One region of the Oikeobacillus pervagus genome, then DNA from elsewhere that is predicted to be linked to it. Evidence: predicted binding sites of a transcription regulator. Region 1 holds the regulator's gene; each other region holds the start of a gene.
What was found. The regulator Rex, encoded in region 1, represses fermentation and respiration genes when NADH is low (regulators of the CRP and FNR family bind a similar motif). The targets are predictions, from matches to a motif close to TTGTGAAATATTTCACAA.
Positions count from the first base shown of each region.

Region 1 (4,968 bases):
TTGCCTTTTGAATTAAATATTTACTATAATTCCCAACATACTTCTTTATTTTATGACGACTTATTTCATAAACTTGGTTGACCACCTTGTCCAGAAAATAACGGTCATGGGAAACGATCAAGATAGCACCATCATAGTTTTGTAAATATTGCTCTAACCATGATAAAGTCTCGATATCCAGATGGTTGGTAGGCTCGTCTAAAATGAGAATGTCCGGCTTTGTTAATAATAGTTTTCCTAAAGCAAGCCTTGTCTTTTGCCCACCGCTTAAAGTAGAGATTTTGGTCGAATAATCGTAGTCTTGGAAGTTTAATCCGTGAAGAACAGAACGAGTATCTGACTCATATTGGTATCCACCAAGTTCTTTAAATTTCACTTGTAAGTGATCATAGTCTCTTAACACTTTTTCGTATTTCTTTTCATCTTGGTAGATTGCAGGGTCTGACATGGATTGTTCTAGTTTCCTCAAATCCTTTTCCATCTTTTGCAGATAGTGAAAGACGGATATCATTTCCTCCCAAATCGACAAATTGGATTCCAAACCGGTATTCTGGGCTAAATAACCGATGGATACGTCCTTCGGCTTCATAATTTCGCCGGAATCATAAGACATTTGTCCGGAAATGATCTTTAATAAGGTGGATTTTCCCGCCCCATTTCTGCCAACAAGGGCAATTCGGTCGTTTGTTTGAATTTCTAGCTTTATGTTAGACAAAATTTGTTCGGCTGCGAAAAATTTTGAAAGTTGTTGTACTTGCAGTAAAATCATTTTTCTCACCTCTTATTCCTATTGTAAGTGTATCCTATTCATAATAAGGCAGGCAACAGTGAGGATTATTTTAAATGATTAAAGGAGATACGGTGCGAATAGGTTCAATGATTTGTGAAAAGATATTCAAAGTTCAAAGACAATCATAGAAAAATAGTGTATTATGTAAAAAAAGAGGTGTTCATGTTGTCGCAATTTACTCATTTTAATGAAGAAGGCCGAGCGAAAATGGTCGATGTAAGTCGAAAACCTGAAACAGTTCGAACAGCGATTGCTAGATCTAGCATTGAAGTGAATGATGAGATTTACGGGGCAATTCAAAATAATAAGATGAAGAAAGGGGATGTACTAGCAGTAGCGCAAGTAGCCGGAATTATGGCGGCGAAGAAGACGTGGGAAATCATTCCGATGTGTCATCCCATTCCGCTAAAAGGAATCGATCTTTCTTTCGAATGGGAGAAAAAAAGTGAGTGCTATCAATTAATGATTACCTCGAAAGTAAAAACAAAGGGGAATACAGGTGTAGAAATGGAAGCGTTAACAGCTGCTTCTGTCTGTGCATTAACCGTTTATGATATGTGTAAGGCGGTGGACAAAGGAATGGTCATAGGCCCTACCTATTTAATTGAAAAAACAGGTGGAGTCTCAAGTCCAGATTATTATAAACAATTAAATGAACAGCCTACATCAGATAGGGAAGAGTAAGTTATACGCATGAATCACGGAAAAGATTCATGCAATTTTACTATAGAAAAAAAGTATAGGTTTAGTGCAGTTGGAGGAAAGATTATGAATCAAGAATCAATGAAAATTCCACAAGCAACGGCAAAAAGATTGCCATTGTATTATCGATTTATTCAAAATCTCCATTCGTCAGGCAAGCAAAGAGTTTCATCTGCCGAGTTAAGTGAAGCGGTAAAAGTCGATTCAGCAACGATTCGACGTGATTTCTCTTACTTCGGTGCTCTTGGAAAAAAAGGATATGGATATAATGTAGGATATTTGCTATCTTTTTTTAGAAAAACATTAGATCAAGATGAAATTACGAAAGTGGCATTAATTGGTGTCGGAAATTTAGGCACGGCTTTTTTAAATTATAATTTTATGAAAAATAATAATACTAGAATAGATATTGCATTTGATGTAAATGCAGAAAAAGTCGGGAAGAAAATTGGGGATGTTGATGTCCATCATTTGGATGAACTAGAAGAAAGATTAGCTTCAGAACAAATTCATGTGGCAATTCTTACCGTACCAGCGCCAGTTGCCCAACAAATTACCGATCGACTAGTAAAAGCGGATATCAAAGGAATACTTAATTTTACTCCTGCCAGATTAACGGTACCTTCTTCGATCAGAGTCCATCACATTGATTTAGCTGTTGAATTACAGTCACTTGTTTATTTTCTAAAAAACTATCCTGAAGAAGTCATAGAAGAGACAAATTCTTAATAGAAAAAATGATCAAAATCAGTTATTATTAGAGGAAGGAGGTGTAGCATTTATGCCACTAGGTATCGGCAGTATTCTTATCATTGCACTTGTTGCTGTATTATTATTCGGTCCAAAAAAGCTCCCTCAATTAGGAAGAGCCGCAGGAGATACATTGCGCGAATTTAAAGACGCTACGAAAGGCTTAGCAGAAGATGATGATTCAAAAGATAAAAAAGACGCTAAGTGATGATAGGATGAAATAGAATGAGTCAAAATGAAATGACGATTTTTGAGCATATAAGTGAATTAAGAAAACGACTCATGATTGTAGTCGTTTTCTTCTTCATTGCAATCATCGGCAGTCTTTTCTTAGCTGAACCGATTATTCGTTATTTACAGTCAGCGGATGAGGCGAAAGAATTAACGATGAATGCTTTTAGAATGACGGACCCTTTGAAAATCTATTTTCAAATGGCCTTTGTGTTGGCTTTTATCATCACTTCACCCGTCATTTTGTATCAATTATGGGCCTTTATCAGCCCAGGGTTATATGAGAAAGAGAGGAAGGTTACTTTAAGTTATATTCCAATTTCTGTCTTCCTTTTCTTAGGGGGCCTTTCCTTTTCTTATTTTATCCTTTTTCCATTTGTTGTTCGATTTATGATGAATATGTCGGAAAAACTAGATATTCAACAGGTTATCGGTATTAATGAATATTTTCAGTTCTTATTTCAAATTACGATTCCGTTTGGTTTCTTATTCCAAATGCCGGTTGTCATGTTGTTTCTAACACGATTAGGAATTATCACTCCGATGTTTTTAGCAAAAATTCGTAAATATGCCTATTTCACTTTATTAGTCATTGCGGCTCTTATTACCCCGCCAGATGTGATGTCACATATGATGGTCACCATTCCACTTTGTATTTTATACGAAATTAGTATTTGGATCTCAAAAATTGGCTATCGAAAGGTAATTGAGGCAGAAGAGCAAATGGAAAGGGAAATAGAGTCGGAAGAAGCTCAAAAAAAATAGACCGATCAAGCGGTCTATTTTTTTTCTCTCTTTTTATGACGAAAATGAGCAAAGGTCATTCGTAAGCCCGTGCCAATATCTAAGGTCGCTAATAGAATGAGCAAGTAAGTAAAAAATCCAAAGCCATTCGAATTCACTGTCACAATCGCAATATAAGTAAAAAACACTCCTAGTAGGATGTTTAATGTCCCGGGTAACCATGATGTTTGTTTCATTAAAAGAATCCTCCAATAAACCCTGAAATTTTTTCTGCTTCTTCTATATATTTTTCTAATTCATCCCGAAAGAAATATTGGCCTAATATGACCAATGTATTCATCGACACGTGAGCGATAATGGGAACGATTAAACGTTTTGTTTTTACATATAAAAAAGCAAAGGTAAATCCCATGGCAGAATATAATAAAGTATGCTCTAGTTCCATATGGGCCGCAGAGAAAATAACTGAACTAATGAGTGCAGCAACCCAAAAGGGAAATCTTTCATAGAGGCTGCCGAATATGACCTTTCGGAAGACAATTTCCTCGAGGATGGGACCTAATATAGAGGCAACAATCATCGTAAAGGGTACATATTCGATAATTTGAATAATTTGTTGCGTGTTTTCCGATCCAGGAGTGACTCCAAGTAAAAGTTCAATTCTAATGGCAATATCTTGAGCAAAAAAGGCGAGAAATACTCCAGCAATTGCCCAAAAGGTCGAACCCTGTACATGCATAGGAGGATCTGAATGGAGTCGGGTTTGTCTTATTTCTGCTTTCTTTAAGATGAGCAGAATGATGACTAAGGCAACAGAGAAGCTGAATGTCAGCCAGTAGCCAGGCGTTAGTTGCTGCATCATAGAAGGCTCAACGCCTTGATTAATGCCAATTTTATAAACAAGAGGAATTCCGATAAAACTGGATAAGTGCATAATAAGGTAAACTATTAATATAAAACCATATTCTTTTTTCAAATTTAGTTGAACCCCTTTATTTTTGTTAGGATACGATAAATAAGATAGCCGCTGCTATTTCACTTGATGAATCCCATACTTCATTTTAATCGTTTTCGTACATATTTTTCAAATAGACCGTTTTTGTAAATGGAGGAATCCCAATCTTCTACTTAACATCTCCTCAAAATATGCATGTATATTTTTTCCTGAATTTTATACAATAAAGAGGGTGTGTTGGAAAATTTTTTTGAGCATCACCCTTGCAAAATAAATCTGGATTATTTATTATAATAATTGTGTTAGCACTCAGGTGAGACGAGTGCTAATAAAAAATGATATTACATATATTTAGAGGAGGTTGTTTCACTTGTTAAAACCATTAGGTGATCGCGTCGTAATTGAGCTAGTCGAATCAGAAGAAAAAACTGCTAGCGGTATCGTTTTACCGGATTCAGCAAAGGAAAAACCACAAGAAGGTAAAGTAGTGGCTGTTGGAACTGGCCGCGTACTTGACAACGGTGAGCGTGTTGCTCTAGAAGTTGCTGTCGATAACCGCATCATCTTCTCAAAATATTCTGGTACAGAAGTGAAATACCAAGGAAAAGAATACTTAATTCTTCGTGAAAGTGACATTCTAGCTGTAATTAGCGAGTAATATAGTTAAACGAAATAGACCATTTTTTCATAATTTAAGGGAGGTTTTTTAAATGGCAAAAGAGATTAAATTCTCAGAAGAAGCACGTCGCGCAATGCTTCGCGGGGTTGATCAATTAGCAGATGCTGTAAAAGTAAC
Region 1 covers NZ_JAUSUC010000052.1:8,093-13,060, forward strand. Annotated here, with positions in the region: gene abc-f (ribosomal protection-like ABC-F family protein) at 1-769, opposite strand, end outside; gene moaC (cyclic pyranopterin monophosphate synthase MoaC) at 956-1,474, shown strand; gene J2S13_RS14475 (redox-sensing transcriptional repressor Rex) at 1,559-2,221, shown strand; gene J2S13_RS14480 (twin-arginine translocase TatA/TatE family subunit) at 2,274-2,450, shown strand; gene tatC (twin-arginine translocase subunit TatC) at 2,468-3,238, shown strand; gene J2S13_RS14490 (YdiK family protein) at 3,253-3,453, opposite strand; gene J2S13_RS14495 (CPBP family intramembrane glutamic endopeptidase) at 3,453-4,193, opposite strand; gene groES (co-chaperone GroES) at 4,543-4,830, shown strand; gene groL (chaperonin GroEL) at 4,883-4,968, shown strand, end outside.

Region 2 (4,968 bases), on a different contig from region 1:
AAAAAAGGTTGTCAAGCAATAAAATGAATAGACTTTAAACTCAATGCAGCCAACATTTAGCACCCATTATTTTGGTGCGAAAGTTGAGTTATTTAATAAAAATTCTAAACTGTGACCCGTATCACGATGTGAAATAAAACATTCTATTATGATAGAAGTACATCAAATGATAAAGGAGAGATGTACAAATGGCTTATCCATTTACTGTAGATAGTATCATTGGAGAAATTGTCAATGATTTACCGAAATCAAGTGATTTATTTAAGAAAAATAGAATTGATTTTTGTTGTGGAGGAAATCGTCCAATTAAAGAGGCTGCTAGTGAAAGGGGACTTGATGCAGAAGTATTAGTCTCTACCTTAAATGGCCTATATGAAGAGATGAATACAGAGGGGGTACAACAGGATTGGATGACCGCCGACCTCTCTTCTATTGTCGACTATGTCGTGAATACTCATCATCGCTATTTAAATGAAGAGTTTCCACAGCTTACACCTTATGTGACAAAAGTTTTACGTGTACATGGTGTGGATTCCCCACACTTAAAAGAAGTTCACTCCCTTTTTCATACAATTAAAACAGAATTAGAACAACATATTATTAAAGAAGAGACAGAACTATTTCCCTATGTAAAAATCTACGAAAACGATCCTTCAAGTGAGAATTTAAATAAATTACTGGCTCAATTAGATGGGCTTGAATCAGAACATGATGCAGTCGGTCAAGCTTTAAAACAATTACGCGATGTAACAAATGATTTTGTCCCACCAATGGGAGCTTGCCGTACTTACCAACTTGTCTATAATCGGTTAGAAGCCTTGGAAGATGATACATTCCGCCATGTACATTTAGAAAATAATATATTATTTAAAAGAATTAAAGAATTAGGTTAATTCTTTTAAGGAGTCTCATAACAGCTGACCTCCCTAATGATCATAAGGGACTTAGTTCAGTCATGAGACTCTTCTTTTTTTATTCTTTTTCTTTTATTAATTCATTTGTTAAACTTTCTGGATCGTAAATATATTTATTTTTTTTATCTGAATGAACAAGGTTGTGATTTTTCATTTTAGTTAAAATACGACTAACCGTCTCCCTTGTTGTCCCAATCATTTGGGCGATTTCTTTATTCGTTAAAGGAATCATGACAGAAACCATTCCATCCTCCGTTTCCTTTCCATAACTATTGCCAAATCGGAGAAGCCACTTAATAAATTTCTCATATGTATCGTTTAATATTTGCGCTTCCAATCGTTGCTGCAATTCAGAGATTTTCTCTCCCATCATCCGATATAATTTCACCGCTGTCTCAGGCTGTTCTAGTAAAACTTTCTCAAATTCAGATAATAGAATATAGATGAGGTCGGTTTGCTCCATCGCAATTGAATTAGCTGGATATTCACTTTTTTGGAAGAAACCAATATGAGGAAACATATCTCCTGACTTTAAGACAGCAACAATCTGTTCTCTCCCTTGAATATCATTTCGATAAATTTTGATCGTACCTTCGTCAATAAAATAAACAGCCTCATGCTTTTCCCCTTGAAAAAAAATATGCTCCCCTCTTTTCACTGTTTTCTTCTTGGAGGTTAACGCTATTGACTCAATCTCTTGATCTGATAAATGTTTAAAAAGCGGTAAATCCTTTAAAATTGTGTACATTTTTCGACTCATTGCCCGTTCACTCCTATTTTTTCGAAGTTTGTGATCTTTATCACAACTTTTACCAATTCCATCAAGTATAATAATCTTGTAAACGTTAGGAGGGATGTTGAATGGAATTATGTTGCGGTAAAGTGCCAGGCCAAGGGAATCGCCCTATTTCTCAATTTTGCGAACCATTAGTAAGACTTTATCAGGAACATTCACCGTTGAATGAAATGAAGCAAGATCTATATGAAAGGGCTAAACAAACGAGTTCATCAACTGATCCACGAAATCATCTGTTACAACTTCGTGAAAAAGTTCTTTCATTCCAAAGAGCACTTGATCAACATTCACGAAGGGAAGAAGATGGTCTATTTGAAATGATGACAGCTCATATAGGGAAAGAATTAGGGCCGATTGCGATGATGGAATACGAGCATTCATTGGCAAATGAAAATATTCGTCTCTTTTTAGAACAGACCTCCCTTATGTCTGATAAACTGACGAAGGAAGAGGCCCTTGGATTCGCACAATATATCGTTACCGCATATGAAGTCTTAACTTCGCATTTTATGAAAGAAGAAAGCGTCTTATTTCCCATGGCTGAGCAAATGTTGTCTGATGAGGAAAAAAGACTTCTTGCCGAACGAATGGAAACAATTTAACCGAATTTCACGATCTTAGCAGTATCCTATTAGCGTACTTAACGATTAAATTTCTCTTTTGGGGCCAGTCCCCAAAATCTGATATCCCCTCTTTTATATATATTGTGTACCCCATAACCAATTGGTGAATGGGGCTTTTTCTTTTCTTAAAAATACCGGAACGGAGAGTTTAAGATGTTTGAGATCCACATCAGAAATGACCGCCTGGATATTTTTCAATTGGTTTAAAAGGATGAGATCCACTTCTTCTCTTATAAGAACCACTTTCGGAAATGGATGTTGTTTGTATCCCTCGATCAAAATAAAATCAATCGGAAGGAGTTTGTAAATGGATAATATATTTTGAATAGAAGGCTGTTCGATGGTTGCAACGATATTAACGATCCCTTCGCCTTCCACAGCCGTTGCAATAGCCCCATTTTCACGATGAGTGGAAGTGTCCTTCCCCTCATCCCCAATATAGGGGAGACCCCCATGTCCATGATGTTTAATCGTACCTACCGCAATATTATGTGCTTTGGCACTCTTAATAATATATTGGATAAGGGTCGTCTTTCCGCTATTTTGGTAGCCTACAACTTGGAAGATTTTTTGCTTTCTTGCCACGGTACATCACTTCCTGTTTCATCTTCTAAGAGAAGAACATCGACAAGATCCCCTGTTTTAAATCCCCTTGTACCTCCAGGCAATACCATTAAACAATTGGCCCAAGCAAGGGATGTGACAACATTTGATTTATCTAATCCTACTGGACTGACAAATAGTCTCCCCCCTTCTCCATAGTGGAGTTGACTGCGAACAAATCGATTAAATGGATTCGCCTTTGGAAAATCTTTTTGTAGTATCGCCGTGCCTTTAGCTAAAAAAGGCTTAGATTGATGCAACCAATAACGTATAATAGGACGAACATATAATTCGAATCCAACGTAACACGCTGACGGGTTCCCAGATAGACCAAATAATAATTTTCCATTACAAACAGCTGCTGTCGTCACACTACCTGGTCTCATCGCGATTTTATTAAATAATTTTTTTGCACCTAATCGATCGTATATTTCCGGTAAATAATCAAAATCACCGACTGAGACTCCCCCTGTTGTAATAACAAAATCACATTCTTCCACCGCAAGTTGAACCGTTTTCAACACGTCCTCTAAATGATCCTCACATTGTCCATACCGTCTGACTACTCCCCCTGCACGTTCAACTTGAGAAATAATCATATGACCATTTGAATTACGAATCTTTCCAGATTGTAATGGTTCATCCACCTCTAATAGTTCAGAACCCGTTGCTAATACACCAATGATTGGTCGACGAACCACAGGCACTTGGTTATATCCAAAGGTCGCGAGCAGTGCCTTAACACCAGGATTCACTTTTGTTCCTTCTTCGATTAGTTTATCCCCTTTTTTTGCATCCTCACCTTGAAAAGAGATATTTTCACCTTTTTTCATTTTACGTTTGATCGTGATGAACTTTTTCCCATCTTTTTCTGCTTCACTCGTCAGTTCAAGCATAATTACACAATCAGCTCCACTCGGAATGGCGGCCCCTGTCATAATCCGAATCGCTTGATTTTGTTTCAAATGGAAAGAGCTCACTTGTCCAGCCCCGATTTCATCCACAACTTCTAATTGAATCGGCTGTTCATTAGAACAACTGTCAGTATCTTCACTTCGAATGGCGAACCCATCGTAAGGTGAACGGTCAAAATGGGGGACATCATGGTCCGCTTTAAGAGGCTGACTTAAAAAACGTCCATCACTTTTTTCAATAGACACATATTCTTCATCCCCGTACTTTTTCCATTCCATTATTCTTTGAACAGCTTCTCCTACAGAAATTGGTTTTCGGCGTTCTATCACTTTGATCACCCTTTAGTTTTCATTTAATTGTTGAATCCCTTTTTCAAGCCTCTGATCAACCATTTTTGCATCTTCAATATGTTGTAAAATAAGTTCATGTGCCAAATTAAACAGTTGTTTCGCCTGTTGCATTTCGTTTTCAACTTGTAAGGATAGATTTTTCTGTTCTCCTATCATTTCCTTCATTTCATTTATGTTTAGTTGACTATGATTAATAGATTGTAAAACTTGAGCAATTTGTTCTGATGTTTCTGAACTAACAGCCATTCCTTTTTCTACAAGTTCTGTACTTAATTTAGTGGAAGCTAAAGCTTCAGAAATTTCCTTTTGAATGGCTGATGTTAATGTTTGAATATGTGAGATACTATCGGTCGTACTTTCAGCAAGTTTTTTTACTTCCTGTGCAACAACGGCAAATCCTTTTCCATGCTCACCTGCACGAGCAGCTTCAATGGATGCATTTAAAGCGAGTAAATTCGTTTGATCTGCAATTGTTTTAATAACTTCAACGATTGTATGAACTTCTTTTGAACGTTGATGTAACTGGGCCATATTTTGTTCCGATGTTTTTATGTTCTCTCCTAATTGTTGGATGACTTGTTCTGCATTCTTTACGTATTGATTCCCCTCTTGAGATTTTTTCACCATCTTGACAGAATAATCATGTAAAGAATCTCCCTTATCCAAAAGTGATGTGGATTTATTTGAACTTTGTTCGCTTAAATGAGCTACATTCGTAAATTTCTCTTCAATCTGATCAACCAGATCTCCCAACTCGTGATGTTGTC
Region 2 covers NZ_JAUSUC010000049.1:13,950-18,917, reverse strand. Annotated here, with positions in the region: gene ric (iron-sulfur cluster repair di-iron protein) at 189-893, shown strand; gene J2S13_RS14265 (Crp/Fnr family transcriptional regulator) at 973-1,674, opposite strand; gene J2S13_RS14260 (hemerythrin domain-containing protein) at 1,776-2,312, shown strand; gene mobB (molybdopterin-guanine dinucleotide biosynthesis protein B) at 2,406-2,918, opposite strand; gene J2S13_RS14250 (molybdopterin molybdotransferase MoeA) at 2,885-4,180, opposite strand; gene J2S13_RS14245 (methyl-accepting chemotaxis protein) at 4,193-4,968, opposite strand, start outside.
Region 2: J2S13_RS14260 (hemerythrin domain-containing protein) is a predicted target of Rex. The motif match lies at 1,703-1,720, and genes of this name have one in related genera.

Region 3 (4,968 bases), on a different contig from region 1:
TTGTAAGAGTAACTGTAAACCTGGCCGATTCACTTAATCCCCCTCCTGCGATATTTTTTATGTATACATTTCCCTTTAAACGTTCCTTCATTCAAAAAAAGGACAAAAAAACTCCAGTTGAAAACTCAATTTCAACTGGAGAATGAATGGTTATTCTTCGTCTTTTGTCAAATCTTTTACAGGTAGCTCTTCGTTTTCTTTATGTGTCGGTTTTCTTAAGTTAAATAACACTTTCACACAAAAGTAGACGAATGGAACTATTCCTAGTAAAAAGATGGTGTCTGGTACTGAACGAAGGAGTAATAAATGTTGCACGATATCTTGTTGCAAAAATTCAGGACTTCTAGATGCCCAGTACCCGTTTTTAAATCCTTCTTTCAATTGTAGGTAACCGATTGGTAAAAGTGATACAAAGACCATTCCAGCCAACCCGATATTTAATAACCAGCAGCTAATCTTTAATAATTTATCGTTCCAAGCTTCAGGCTTTACAATATTTCTTAAGGAGAACAAAACAACGGCGATCGCAAACATTCCGTATACGCCCATCATTGATCCATGTCCGTGTGCTGGAGTTAAAAATTGTCCATGTTCAAAATAACTTACTGCAGGCAAGTTGATTAAGAATCCTAAGACACCTGCTCCAACTAGATTCCAAATAGCGGTCGAAATTAAGAACCAGAAAGTAGATTTATAAGGGAAATGAACACCGCCGTCGCGCATCATCTTGTATTGTTCATAGGCTTCTAAAATCAATAATGTTAATGGAATAACCTCTAAAGCAGAGAACACAGCCCCTAAACCAATCCAAGCTTCTGCCGATCCATTATAGTAATAATGGTGTCCAATTCCAAGTACACCACTTCCAAGTAATAAGGTAAGTTGGAAGTATAAAGAACGAACGGTTGATCTCTTTGTGACTAAATTCATTTGTACGAGTAGGAAACCGATGACAACAACAGCAAATACTTCAAAAATTCCTTCTACCCATAAGTGAATGATCCACCAGCGCCAGAAATCGGCCATTGTAATGTTTGTTCCAGGGTTAAATAGAAAAGCAAAACAATAGAATGCTGGTACGGCAATGGCTGAATAGAAGAGTAGATGGACCAATCCACCTTTATCAGTTTCTTTTTTTAGACTGCGCTTAATTCCTCTAAATACGATGAACAACCAAATCCCCATTCCAGCTGCCAAAATAAACTGCCAAACACGCCCAAGTTCAAGATATTCCATTCCTTGGTGACCGAATAGGAACCACATATTTCCAAGATATCCGTTAGCACCTAACCATTGACCAACAAGGCTTCCACCTACTAAAAAGACTAATGCCCAGAATAAGATATCTACAAGCAACCCTTGTTTTTTCGGTTCTTTTCCACCAACAAGTGGAGCGATAAAGATTCCCATCCCTAACCAAGAAGTGGCGATCCAAAAGATGGCTAATTGCAAATGATAACCTTTCGCAATGCTAAATGGTAATAAGTCTGCGATCCATTGGATTCCGAAAAAGCTATCAGGCTCAATATAGTAGTGTGCAAGTAAAGCACCTAGAAGTGATTGCACAAGGAAAAGGATGGCAATGACCGCAAAGTATTTCCCTGTTTTCACTTGCGAAATCGTCACAGGCTGGTTATTTAAATTAAAGGATGGAAACTGTCCATTCGAATAGGCTTCCTCCATCCCCAAGCGATAACGATTAAAAAAGTATAAAATGACTCCAATAAAGAAGATTAATAGAGTTACACTAGCCCCACTCCACCATACTGCTGAAAATGACATCGAATTTCCGGCATCCTCAAAATATGGCCAGTTGTTTGTATACGTAATATCATCATTCGGTCGTTTGGTACTAGAAAGCCATGCAGTCCAGAAAATAAAATCTGAAACCTGTTTTAGTTGGTCTTGATTATCTACCCAGCTTCGATTATTTTTTGGCATGTCTTTCTCATCGATTAAGCCGGCTTTTAATCCCCAACCATCACCATTTGTGAAAATGTCGCGATAATATTTTTGAACTTCTTTATATCCATTCACTTGTGCATCTGTTAGTACGAGTTGGTCCATTTTCTTATCATAGCGGTTCTTTTTCATTTCTTTGATAACCACTTTACGGATGATTGTTTTTTCATCATCTGATAGTTTACGAAAGTCTTTGTGATATTTTGCTTGTGCTTTAAAATCTTGCATTCCTTCTGTATAGATTTTTAATGATTCGGCTGTATAATCAGGGCCCATATAAGATCCGTGACCCAGCACAGTACCGTAATCCATGAGGGCATATTTTTGGAAAACGGCTTGCCCTCCTTGAATCGATTTCTTCGTCATTAACACTTCACCATTTTCAGTTTGAACTTCTAATGGCCGAGGTGCCAACTCTTTAAATATCCAATATCCCCCTAATAATAAGACGGAAAAACTAACAATGAGTGTGAAGACCAGAACTCCTTTTAAGAAGCTGTTCTTCGATTTGTTATGTTTTGTTTGATTCCCGTTCATGCCCTATGCTCCTCCTTTCATTCTGACTACATATTTAAAATAAAACAAAAGGAAGAGCCAGTAGGTGAGCCATATCACATAAGCCGTAAATATTTTAAAATCATTCAAAAGTACGATGATGTTTCCTATATTTCCTATTTACCAAAAACGCTTTCTATGTGAAAGAAAGCAATCGGATCACTTACACTGAAATGAAAAAGGATGTCTCAAAAGTAAAATCTCTTGAGACATCCTTCTTGCTTCATCTCTGTAGATGGCTATCCTTTAATACCATCTTTCCATCTTGCCAAATCGGGACGATATCATACACACTTTTTTTTGATACGAAAGTGATTTCATGTCCAAAATCATATTCGACTAGCATGTTTCCGATTTTCGAATTCCGTAAAATTTCATAGCCATCATTTTCATACTGCTTATAAAATAAATGGGCTGCTAAGGCAGAATCGGTCAAATCAGCTTGTAATTTTTCTAGTAAACAATGAATCATATAACCTACACCATAGAAATCCTCTATACAAAATTGCCCACGGGAACCTGAACATATAAGTACAATGGTTTCATTTTGATGCTTTTGAACTAGCATTTCACTTACTGCTTGACAATTTAATAATGATGCAATGTACATCTTCTTCGCCGTCTGTGATTTACGAATGGCCACTGTTCCATTCGTTGTAGATAGAAATACGGTCTTTCCTTGAACTTGATTTCGCAGAAGACTTGGATATGGTGCAATAAACCCTTCGATTGTTTCCCCTTCTTTTTCTCCGGCCAATATGATGCTGTCTGTTGAAAAAGCACGGGATTGTTCTAATGCTTCTTCCCAATTAAACACAGGGATGACTTCATTTGCTCCCTCTTGTAATACAGCTGTGATCGTGGAAGTAGCAAGCAATACATCGAAAACAACGGCAATATTTCCTGACAATTTTTTCGAATCCAAATCTTCCTTTTTCATGACGACTTGTATTTTTGTTGACAATTAAAACACCTCAAAACTTTTCATGAGCCATATGCAAGGAATGTTGAATTAACATTTTGACAAATGAACCAAATCGGGCAAAACGTTCATCATTTGTTTGTCCTTTTTTATATCTGGCATATATTTGCTGACAAATGACAGCCAATTTAAAATAGGCAAACGTAACATAAAAATGAATGTTCGAGACATCCCGGCCGCTCTTTTTACTATACGATTCTATGAATTCTTTTCTCGTATAAAATCCATCATATACCGTTACAGGCGGTTTGCCAAACCCCATTTTTAAAACTTCTGGATCATTCTTCTCTATCCAATAGCTCATGGCTGCCCCAACATCTGCTAAGGGATCGCCAATGGTTGTCATCTCCCAATCAAAAAGACCTATCATTTTCGATAAATCTTCTGAAAAGAGAGCATTGTTTAATTTATAATCATAATGTATGATGGTTGGTCTCGGAGAAAGTGGAATATGCATGAGCAACCATTTTTTCAAAAGCTCTACTTCAGGGATGTCGTCGGTCTTGGCTTTATCATATCGTTTTAACCACCCGTGAACTTGCCTTTCCAAAAATCCGTCTGGTTTACTCATCTTCTCTAAAGCGCTTCCTTTGTATGGAATTTCATGCAGTTCTACTAACGTATTGACCATTATTTCAGATATTTGCTTCCCTAGTAATGGGGTGGGAGTAATTCCTTCTGGAAAAGATGTATCAACTAACACCCCATGTTTTCTTTCCATGATAATAAATGGTTTTCCGATAATCGTTTCATCTTCACAATAGCAATAAGGAGTTGGGGCGATGGGTAGAACTTCAGAAATCGTCTTCAAAATACGATATTCCCTTTCCATATCATGTGCTTTTGGGGCAACAGGTCCCATCGGTGGACGACGAAGGACCACCTCAAAGTCTCCTATGGAAATTGAATAGGTAAGATTGGACGCACCTGTGCCAAACTGTTGAATGATTAACGGTTCATTAGGTAAATCTTCTATTGTTTGATGCAAGTAGGCTTGTAACCTTTCTATATTTAATTCTTCCCCTTTACGCACAGGGATCATATGTGCCATTTGACCACACCTTTCCGTCATTTCGCTAGTAGATGTTTCCTTCCTGTCCTACTAACTGGATAGTATTTGATAATATCCCTGAGGCAAACCAAAGCAAGACCGTACAATACGATCAATTATTCTTTCTTCTCGATCCCTTCGAGTAACATTTTGTAAAAAATTTTAGCCACCTCTACATCTGGGATGGGTCCTTCAGGTTTAAACCAAAAATAACTCCAATTGGCCATGCCTAAAATGCCGAACGTCACAATATTAGGGGGTAAATCAGAACGAAATTCCCCTTTCTTGATTCCTTCTTCCACGACAAGTTGAATATTTTCTTTAAATTGATCACGTTTCTCCATGATTTGATTTAAGTGCTCATTTGTTAAATGTCGCATTTCACGGAAAAATACTTTTGCTCGCAGACCTTCTTTTT
Region 3 covers NZ_JAUSUC010000021.1:8,890-13,857, reverse strand. Annotated here, with positions in the region: gene J2S13_RS09430 (nitrate/nitrite transporter) at 1-33, opposite strand, end outside; gene J2S13_RS09425 (nitric-oxide reductase large subunit) at 151-2,499, opposite strand; gene J2S13_RS09420 (2-phosphosulfolactate phosphatase) at 2,741-3,481, opposite strand; gene J2S13_RS09415 (phosphotransferase family protein) at 3,492-4,550, opposite strand; gene J2S13_RS09410 (TetR/AcrR family transcriptional regulator) at 4,667-4,968, opposite strand, start outside.
Region 3: J2S13_RS09425 (nitric-oxide reductase large subunit) is a predicted target of Rex. The motif match lies at 2,562-2,579, and genes of this name have one in related genera.